DNA from 3 places in the Synechococcus sp. MIT S9508 genome. Region 3 is predicted to be linked to each of the others. Evidence: predicted binding sites of a transcription regulator. Region 3 holds the regulator's gene; each other region holds the start of a gene.
The links. Region 3 encodes NtcA, which controls nitrogen genes in cyanobacteria. Its sites were predicted from a motif close to GTANCNNNNGNTAC; they were not measured.
Positions count from the first base shown of each region.

Region 1 (3,274 bases), 1.0 Mb from region 3:
AAAGATGAGCAGTCAGCTCCTGCTATTGAGATGGAAGTCGATATGGAGCAGCGCATCCACACCATGTTCGACGACCTCAACGCTGAAGCCCTGCGTTTTCAGGAGCTGTATTACACCGAACGTCGACACATCCAACATCTCGATCAACAGCGCTGTGCCGGCTATGCCTCGGACACCAGCTCCGAACCTGCAGCTCCCGTCAACGGTTGAGTTAACGACCCATCCAACCTCCATCCACGACCAATGTCTCTCCATGGACGTAGCGCGAGGCCTCACTGGCGAGAAACACCACCGGGCCGCGCAGGTCATCAGGTGATCCCAGGCGACCGGCGGGGATGCGTTCCAGGATCTGCCTGCATCTCAGTGGATCCGACTGCAGCGCTTCGGTCATGTCAGTTTTCACGTATCCGGGTGCAATGGCGTTCACCCTTACGCCGCGTCCTGCCCATTCATTGGCCAGTGAGCGCGTGAGGTTGGCCAGGCCCGCTTTGCTGGCGGCGTAGCTGGCCACATTCAATCCACCCTGATCACTAAGGATCGAGGCGGTGAAAATGATGCTGCCCTTGCCTCGCTCCAGCATCAGCGTCCCGATCCGGCGACTCACTCTGAACTGCGCACTGAGGTTGACTTCCAGCACCGTGTCCCAGAGCTCATCGCAGTGTCTCTCTGCGGGTGCCCGACGCACGATGCCGGCATTGTTCACCAGCACGTCGATGACTGGATGTTGGCTCAGAACCTGTTCGAGCACGCTGTCAAAAGCATTGCGGTCGCTGAGGTCGCAGCGAAAACCAGAAAATCGACGGCCACGCCTGCGAATCACGTCTCCCACCTCACTGCTGTCAGGGTTGAGTGAGGCGCTGATTCCAACAATGTCGGCTCCTGCTTCAGCCAGTGCATCCGCCATGGCGTGGCCAATGCCTTTGCGGCATCCCGTGACCAGTGCCACTTGACCATCAAGCCTGAACAGCGAATCCTCCATCGTTCTGCGCGTCCCTTATCCCCATTCTTGAGCGTCTAGGCACTGGGCAGCGGCTCGGGTCGGAGTCATGATCAAAACGGTCGTTCCCAGTGTCCGATGTCGGAATTCTTCGAAGCGTTCTGGCATGGGGAAGGCATCGGTGATGGCGGTGACCTGGAGGAGGCTTTGCAGGCCTATGTGACCGTCAAGCCTGACGACAACGACTGGATTGCGGCCTGTGCAGTGAAGGAGGCGGCTCCCCGGATTGAACGTTTTTCGTCATTCGAGGCCTATCTCGATAACCAGGATCCTCTGGATGTAATTGAGGTTTCACCGCAGATGATTGTGGTGGCGATCGAACAGCTGCCTGTCTGATGTCTCATCCATCCGTTGATTTCGCGGCCAGCGCACCGGTGAACGACCTCTGGCCTGCTCTGGTGGAGCGACTCGGTCTTGAACGATCGCAGCGTGCAGTCCGGCAGGCTTTAGACCTTCAGGCTATGCAGGGCAGTGCTGCAACGTTGCCGGTGTTGTTTTGTGAGACCTGTGGCCTGGCACTGGCCAGTACTGATTTGCTGCGTGAGCAAACTGGATTAAATGGCCATGGCGACAATTTTGTGCTCTTGTTCTCTTCTAGATCCAATGCAGTGCAGTTGGTTTGCCCTGTCTGATCAAAGACTTGAAGCCTTTCAAAAACCAGCTGTTCTCTAGATTGCAAATCTGAATGGTTAGGGATCACTGATATCACTGGCGATCGGGGATGCAATGAGCCACTACGGATATGAAGGAACTGTGATTTGATGGCCCGCAAAATTCAGCTGCCACTGTCGAAAAGCTCCAGCTCGAGTACAGCGGCCTGGGCGGCCATGACCTTCGCCTCGATTACAGCCTTGGCGGTTTGGGGTTTGGCGAATGCCTATCCCCATATCTGACGAGACCAGTGGAGCTGCCAGTGCAAGGGGAATTGGTCTGTTTTGTATCGACTCGAACGACCAACCCCTTGAGAGTTGTCTTATATAAGGTCTGTAGCAACAGCTACCAACACGTTCACCTCTTTTCGGAGAGGCGCAGTTCGATTCAGGCCAAGGAACGGGGACCTGAACTTGCTTCGAGGAACCACCCATGACAGCTCTTATTTACAGAGGCCAGACCTACACCCCTCATCACACTGCTGTGCAAAAGCAGAGTGTTGAACTCACCTACCGACGCGAGCACTACAACGCTTGTCGCCAGCAGGCAGCTCGTGAGCTTCACCCCCAGCTTGCTTATCGCGGTGTCTCCTACGCCAGATGATCGAGCGATGATGGATGACATGCCTCGCTTTTGCGAGGCTTTTTTATTGACCAGATCTGAATCTGCTGCCGCGCCTCGAGTGATAGGACAAAAGAGGAAGGCCGCCCTTCCGGATGGAAAGACGGCCTAAGTCGCTCGTTTGTGCATTGTTCAACCCATCGCTTGTCGAGTAAGGAAGGGGTCGAAGCTTCTGGCTAGAGGCGCCCTGGGGCCATGTGCTCTAGGTGTCGGGTTGTTGTCTCCGAGGGCACCTAGGGCGGTGCGAGTGGAGCGTCGATTGGCGTGGCGCACAAGGTCTGCCTACCAAAGGACCAACCCAGGTCATTGTTGAGACTGTTGGAGCAGGGGCCAGAAGTCAGTCTGCTTCAGCGATCTGCTCAGGTGGAGTGTCGACCAAGCTTGGTTCCTCCGATTGCGTGGCCTTACTCTCCACCCGCAGAGGCGTTTTTGGCATCGGTTAAATCGCGCATTGCCTTGGATGGCAAAACCTCCAATAGTGGAAATGGCTTGCCCAAGCTCAGATGCAGGCCAGATTTGATGCAGCTTCGATCGATGGCAATCCAGTTGCTGGCGACGGCGATGCTTGCAGGGCCGGCTCAAACGGCAGCTCCTGAGAGTGTCACCATCAGCGACTGCTACGACGGTGATACCTGCCGAACAACCGATGGCGAGCGGATTCGGCTGGCCTGCATCGATACCCCTGAACTGAGGGGAAAGCGGGCTGATCCTGTTCCCGCGAGGGCTGCCCGGGATCACCTTCGCGGGATGGTTGTGGGACGATTCGTCGGGCTTCGACGCATCACGATCGACCGTTATGGCCGGACCGTCGCTGAGCTGTTTGTCGACGAGATGAATGTGCAGTTGGCCATGATTTCCAGTGGATATGCCCGGATCGATTGGCGTTACGCAGGCCAATGTTCTTGGGCCTCATGAACAACAAAACTGCTCCGATTCACTCGATCGCTGTTGCGCTGCTTGCCGTTGCTGTCATTTTTCTGGCAATCAAAGAACCTCGCTGCGACT
Region 1 is NZ_CP138941.1:1,697,495-1,700,768, forward strand. Features, by position in the region: gene dnaG (DNA primase) at 1-210, shown strand, start outside; gene SIB42_RS09320 (SDR family oxidoreductase) at 212-979, opposite strand; gene SIB42_RS09325 (hypothetical protein) at 1,076-1,333, shown strand; gene SIB42_RS09330 (hypothetical protein) at 1,333-1,629, shown strand; gene SIB42_RS09335 (hypothetical protein) at 1,759-1,890, shown strand; gene SIB42_RS09340 (DUF4278 domain-containing protein) at 2,081-2,251, shown strand; gene SIB42_RS09345 (thermonuclease family protein) at 2,789-3,184, shown strand; gene SIB42_RS09350 (hypothetical protein) at 3,181-3,274, shown strand, end outside.
Region 1: SIB42_RS09340 (DUF4278 domain-containing protein) is a predicted target of NtcA. The motif match lies at 1,984-1,997, and genes of this name have one in related genera.

Region 2 (3,274 bases), 420 kb from region 3:
TTGGGAAAAGGCGTTTCATGACCCGTCTGTTTTCCAGGAAGTAGGCCACGCCTGATGGACAACGCAGGTTGTCTTCCAGCACACGCCAGTGGCCGTTGCCATCGCGAATCAGGTCCAGGCCTGAGATGTGGCACCAACGATTGAACGGCAGTTCAATCCCTTGCATTTGTGGGAGCCAGCCTGATGAACTCTCTAAGTCCTCGCGGTCGACGATGCCATCACGAATGATCAGCTGTGAGCCATAGACGTCGGCGAGGAAACAGTCGATTGCCTCCAGTCGCTGCAGCAGTCCCTGCTCCAGGGTCTTCCACTCGCTCAGGGCAATCAGTCGAGGCAGGGGGTCGAATGGAAGAATTCGTTCGCTTCCCTCCTGGCCAGAGTCATTGAGGCGGAATGTGGCTCCAAGCCTGCGCAGCAAGTGACTTGCAGAGGCATGATTGCGTTTTAGTTCCGGCAGTCCGATCTGTCCCAGTGAACTGAGCAGCGGGGCCAGATTTTTGCGGGGACGTGCTGTACCACTGCAGAAATATTCGTCGTAGCCGACCGAGGGTCTGTAGTCGGTGAACATCCCTTAAAGGCGGGTTTACTTCATCCAAGAGCTCGCACCAGCCAGGTCTTGTGACTGTTGCTACGGATCCGTGTCGAGGGTGGTCTGATTTAAAAAAATCAGAAATATTATGTAGTGCTCGGTACGAAATTTCCTGGTTTGGATTCGATCATTAGAGCAACGACAGCTGCTGAAAAGTTTTTAGTTGTTGGAGTAAAAAGAGGGCTGATTGGCAGGCAGCCGCAGCCGGAAAATCTCCTTGTGTTTGTGTTTGTGTTTGTGTTTGCAGCTGGAAAATTCTCTGGAGCTTGAAAGGCATCAGTTGCAAGCCTTGTCCAGTCGCCCGTTGAGCCAACACAGCTCTCTATTTGTTTGAAATAGAGCTGTGAAGCACTCGGCTTTCACTCTTTGATCGAAAAAAAAGAGTCGATCAATCAGTGGGTGTAAGCCACGCCCCTGTATTTCAGCTGGACCATCATGGGGCGAACTTCTGCCTGGCGAGTCTGATAAGCCTGCCGGCGATAAGTGAGCTGTACAGCTGGTTTCTTTGCACACTCTTTGTGCTGGTCGTAGGTGTGGCCTCGATAAATAAGCGAGCTCATGATTCAGTTCTCCGAAGCAAGCTCAGGTCCCCGTTCCATGGCCTGAGTCGTACTGCGCTCCACCCAAGGATGAAGTGAACGTTGTGTAGCAGTAACTACATAATGATTGTGATTGATTGGATTCTTGTTCTGGTGTTCAGACTGATACCACTTTCGAAAAGTTTTGGATTCAGTGGTTGCTGTTTTGTAGCTGCCTGAACACATTGGTGAACAATTGGGTTCCATTCTTTTGCAGAAGCCCGCCGAGTCGGTTCCAGTCGCGGCGTAGCTGATGGGCTCCGTTTTTTCCGATTGCGCTAACGATGTAAGCGGCGTCGGCTTGAATCCACCGCTCCAGGTTTGGTTCTGAAATTTCGAGGTGGCACTGAAGGCCAACGGCATGTCGATCGATCTTGAACACCTGCTCTGGGCAGTGCAATGACGATCCAAGCAACGTGGCTTCATTGGGGAGTCGGATGCGGTCTCCATGCCAGTGCAGGACCAGTGCACTGGGATCAAGGCCATGGAGCAGCGGTTCTTCCCTGGTGTTGATCAGCCAGTGGATGGCTCCAATCCCCAGTTCCTTCAGTGGTGCAGCGGGTTCTCCCGTGCTGAGCGGCTCCACTGATCCTCCAGCCGCTACAGCCAGCAGCTGGGCTCCCAGGCAGATCCCCAACACTGGTTTTTTCTGCCGATGCCAGCTCGACAGCCACTCCAGTTCATGCCGAAGCCAATTCATCTTCGGGTCGTTGCGTTGGTTCACCCCCATCGGTCCTCCAAGTACCACAGCAATGGTGTCTGGAGTGCTGGCCGGGTCGGGTAGTTGCTCTCCGAGATCTGGACGGATCGTCTGGATGCTCATGCCTCGTTGCATTGCGAGTTCATGGATCAGATCAGGACCCTCGTGATCAACGTGTTGAATCACCAGCAGGGAGTGATTCACAACAAGAGGTAGCGCTGGGCGAGTGGCAGCACGTCGGCGGGCTCGCAGCTGAGCAGCTGGCCATCAGCGAACACCTCATAGGTCTGAGGGTCGACGCTCATCTTCGGCAGGGCGGAGTTGAGCTTCAGGGCGCTTTTGCTCACTCCGCGGGTGTCCGCTACCGCCACACAGGTTCGTTCAAGCCCCAACTGTTGTTGGAGATCGGCATCCATCGCAGCAGCGCTCATGAAAGTGAGGCAACTGGGGGCGAGAGCTTTGCCGTAGGCGCCAAACATCGGGCGGCCGTGCACTGGGCCCGGGGTGGGAATTGAAGCGTTGGCATCACCCATCTGAGCCCAGACAATCGAGCCGCCCTTGATCACCAGCTCAGGTCGGATGCCGAAGAAGCCTGGTTTCCAAAGCACCAGATCAGCAAGCTTGCCGGTTTCGATGGATCCCACTTCGCTGCTGATGCCATGGGCGAGTGCAGGATTAATGGTCACCTTGGCGATGTATCGCTTCAGTCGATGGTTGTCATTGCGGCTGGAGTCTTCAGGCAGCGGGCCTCGCTGCACTTTCATCTTGTGCGCTGTCTGGAAGGTTCGGGTGATCACCTCGCCGACACGACCCATCGCCTGGGAGTCACTGGCAATAATTGAGAAGGCACCAAGGTCGTGAAGGATGTCTTCTGCCGCAATCGTTTCGCGGCGGATGCGTGACTCGGCAAAGGCCACGTCTTCGGGAATTTTTGGATCCAGATGGTGGCAGACCATCAGCATGTCGAGGTGTTCCTCGAGTGTGTTGGTGGTGTAAGGCCGGGTGGGGTTGGTGCTGCTGGGCAGCACGTTGGTTTCGCCGCAGATTTTGATGATGTCCGGGGCATGTCCACCACCTGCGCCCTCGGTATGGAAGGTGTGAATCGTTCGCCCTTTGATGGCGGCAATCGTGTCTTCAACGAAACCGGCTTCGTTCAGCGTGTCGGTGTGAATGCAGACCTGCACATCCATCCGATCGGCCACTGAAAGGCAGGCATCGATCGAGGCCGGTGTGGTTCCCCAGTCTTCATGGAGCTTGAGGCCGCAGGCTCCGGCTCGCACCTGCTCTTCAAGGGCTTCGGGAGTGCTGGCATTGCCTTTACCGAAGAATCCCAAGTTCACGGGAAGCCCTTCGGCGGCCTGAAGCATCCTGCCGATGTGGAAGGCTCCGGGGGTGCATGTGGTGGCG
Region 2 is NZ_CP138941.1:628,416-631,689, forward strand. Features, by position in the region: gene SIB42_RS03170 (circularly permuted type 2 ATP-grasp protein) at 1-568, opposite strand, end outside; gene SIB42_RS03175 (hypothetical protein) at 683-859, shown strand; gene SIB42_RS03180 (DUF4278 domain-containing protein) at 982-1,149, opposite strand; gene SIB42_RS03185 (type 1 glutamine amidotransferase) at 1,319-2,071, opposite strand; gene ureC (urease subunit alpha) at 2,068-3,274, opposite strand, start outside.
Region 2: SIB42_RS03180 (DUF4278 domain-containing protein) is a predicted target of NtcA. The motif match lies at 1,235-1,248, and genes of this name have one in related genera.

Region 3 (3,274 bases):
TGAGGAACATCCGAAACTGAGCACAGGTGCCAGCTTCTGCTCAGAGTCGAGATGGCGAATCAACCCTTTCTGGAAGGGTTCGAGCATGCCAGCGGCAGCCTGTTCAGTGATCCAACGGTCATTTTTGAGCATCAGAAACCCCTGCGCAGTTCCGTCACTTGGTCGGCTAATCCCATGAGAGAGTCCGGAATCGACGGTCCTGTGATGATCACATCCATGGAACCAGGACGTGCGTCCAGGCTGTCACGCACCTCAGATTCGTTGAGGTAGCCGAGAGCAATGGCCAAGCCAAGTTCATCCAAAACCAACTGATCAAGATCGCCGCTAGCCAGGTGGCGACGACAGATCTGCCAGACCGCTTGGACAGCATCCACCGTTGTGGGGTCAGCTGAGCTGGCCTGATCCGAAAGACATCCCATCACAGCAGGTCTCATCCAGACCATCCGATCGCAGAGAGTGATCGCCGCATTAGGCCCCTGAGCCACACCACCTTTGAGGAACTGCATCACTGCAACACGACTACCAAGCCCAGCAGAACGCAAGGCTTGACTCAAAACTGTCCCGAAACTTCCTCGATAAGGGGCGGTATGCACCTGCAACTGCCCTTCAGGAGCCACCAGATGCAGGGGCTGCTGTGGCTGGAGCGATGGCAGAGGATGCAAACCCGCACGGTTCAGAACCCGATGATCGGCACCGCTCTGCTGGCGGGGTCGATGGCTTGGGCTCAGGCTGGCGGTCATCTCGGTCGCTTCCATGTGACTGGAATCGAATCGATCCAGCGGAATTTGAATCTAGCGGCGAAAGCACAAATCACAATCCCTTTGACACCATCCCTGGTGTCTCTACGCCAACTGGCAGGCTCAAGATCCCGATCCGGTTCCCCATGAGCGAGACCCAGCGCAACGATGGCCGCAAACCCGCCGACCTCAGGTCCTTCTCGATCGACTGGGATCCCATGGGCTTCGCTCTGAGCTCTGTGATCGTGCGCACCGGACGCACCACCGTGCTCTGCAGCGTCTGCCATGAAGAAGGCGTCCCGCGCTGGCGACGGGATCAGGGCCTGGGGTGGCTCAGCGCTGAATATCGCCTGCTGCCGGGATCCACCCCTGATCGCCAGCGAAGGGAACTGATGAAACTGTCAGGACGCACCCAGGAGATCCAGCGCCTGATCGGCCGCAGCCTTCGCGCGGCAATCGACATGAAGGCGTTGGCTGAGAACACCCTGCTGATCGACTGCGATGTGATTCAGGCGGATGCGGGAACGCGGACTGCAGCGATTACGGGGGCATGGCTCGCCCTGCAAAAGGCCGGCGAGCGGCTGGTTGCACAAAATCGCATCAGCACTCATCCGGTCATCAACCAGGTAGCGGCTGTCTCTGTAGGACTGATAGAGGGGCATGCTCTGCTGGACTTGGACTACAGCGAAGACAGTCGGGCGGATGTTGATCTCAATGTGGTGATGAACAACTCCGGCGACCTATTGGAGTTGCAGGGCACTGCCGAAGGTGCACCATTCAGTCGCCAGCAGCTCAACAGCCTGCTGGACCTTGCCGAACCAGGGTTGAAGCAGCTCATGGCTGCACAGCTGGATGCACTGCATGAAGACTGAGCCAGGAGAACCGTGTTCGTTGCTACAGGGTGACCGCGCATCGCTCCTTAACTTCCCCGCATTGATGCGTTGGTCATGGCCGAAGTGATGCGCGGCTTTAGTCGGACTGCTCCCCAGCCTGGGCGGTCCGCAGAAACAAGCCTGACCAATGCGCCCAACCCCGCCAGCCGCACCCTGCTGGAAGTGATCCGTGATCTGGAAGGTGCCAGCACCGAAATGGTGGAACGGAACAAAACCATCTTTTTCCCAGGAGACCCGGCCGAGCGCGTCTATCTGATCCGACGAGGAGCTGTGCGTTTATCGAGGGTTTATGAGTCGGGTGAAGAGATCACCGTTGCCCTGCTGAGAGAAAACAGCCTATTTGGCGTTCTCTCACTGCTCACCGGACATCGCTCCGATCGGTTTTATCACTCCGTGGCCTTCACCAGAGTGGAAATGGTGACAGCCCCAGCGAGCTCTGTACGCCAGGCGATCGAAGCGAACACCAGCGTGGGATTGCTTTTACTTCAGGGTCTCTCCAGCCGAATTCTGCAGACCGAGACGATGATTGAAACCCTCACGCACCGGGACATGTCCTCCCGGTTGGTGAGTTTTCTGCTTGTCCTCTGCAGAGACTTCGGGATGCCTGGCCCCCAGGGCATCACCATTGACCTGCGTTTGTCTCATCAGGCCATCGCTGAAGCGATCGGATCCACGCGTGTCACGATCACGCGTCTGCTTGGCGATCTACGCAATTCAGGCCTGGTCGAAATTGACCGCAAGAAGATCACTGTTCTGGATCCGATTGCACTGGCCAAACGTTTCAGTTAACCCCGCTACAGGTGAAGATGGGCAGCACCTCAGCGGCCTGCCGCATGTTTGACGCACCGTGACCGGCTGGCTGCTGCTGCTTTCCCTGCTGATCCTCGGGGGCGTGCTCTCCACTCTTGGTGACCGACTGGGTTCGAGGGTCGGCAAAGCCCGGCTGAGCCTTTTCGGTCTTCGCCCACGTCAAACCGCGGTGGTGATCACTGTGCTCACGGGGAGCCTGATTAGTGCCTTGTCGCTTGGGCTGATGCTGCTGGTGAGCCGCCAGCTGCGCGTTGGTCTGTTTGAACTCAATGACCTCGAAGCCCGCCTGCGCAGCAGCCGCTTGGACCTGAAGGGTAGCCGCAAGGCTCAGCGCAAGGCACGGCAGCAACTCGAAGAGGCTCGGGCAGATGAAATCAAAGCCAGAAAGATCCTGGCGGATGCGCAGGCACGAGCCGGGGAGCTGCGCAGCACACTTCAACCCCTTCAAGAGCAGACACGCCGACTTGAGGCAGAACGGCAGAGACTCAGCCAGGACGTGCGCAACCGCGATGCGGAAATCCAACGCACGGATGATGAACTTCGAGCAGTGCGTCAACGCATCAGCTCAGGCGAAGCGGAGCTCCAGCAATTGGAGAAGAACCTGATAGCGCTGCGACGTGGAGATGTGGCCATCAGCAGTGGCCAGCCGCTGGCCACTGTCACGCTCAAGCTGGATCGTCCTGATCAAGCCCGGCAAGTGATTGACCAGGTGCTGCGGGAAGCCAATCTGCAGGCTTTTCAGAAGGTTCTGCCCGAACAGGCTCCTGATCGTCAGATCATCCTCGTACCCCGCCAGGACATTGAAAGGCTGGAACAAGCCATCCGAAAGCCTGG
Region 3 is NZ_CP138941.1:211,719-214,992, forward strand. Features, by position in the region: gene dcd (dCTP deaminase) at 1-132, opposite strand, end outside; gene SIB42_RS01205 (cob(I)yrinic acid a,c-diamide adenosyltransferase) at 132-740, opposite strand; gene rph (ribonuclease PH) at 884-1,609, shown strand; gene ntcA (global nitrogen regulator NtcA) at 1,685-2,419, shown strand; gene SIB42_RS01220 (DUF3084 domain-containing protein) at 2,478-3,274, shown strand, end outside.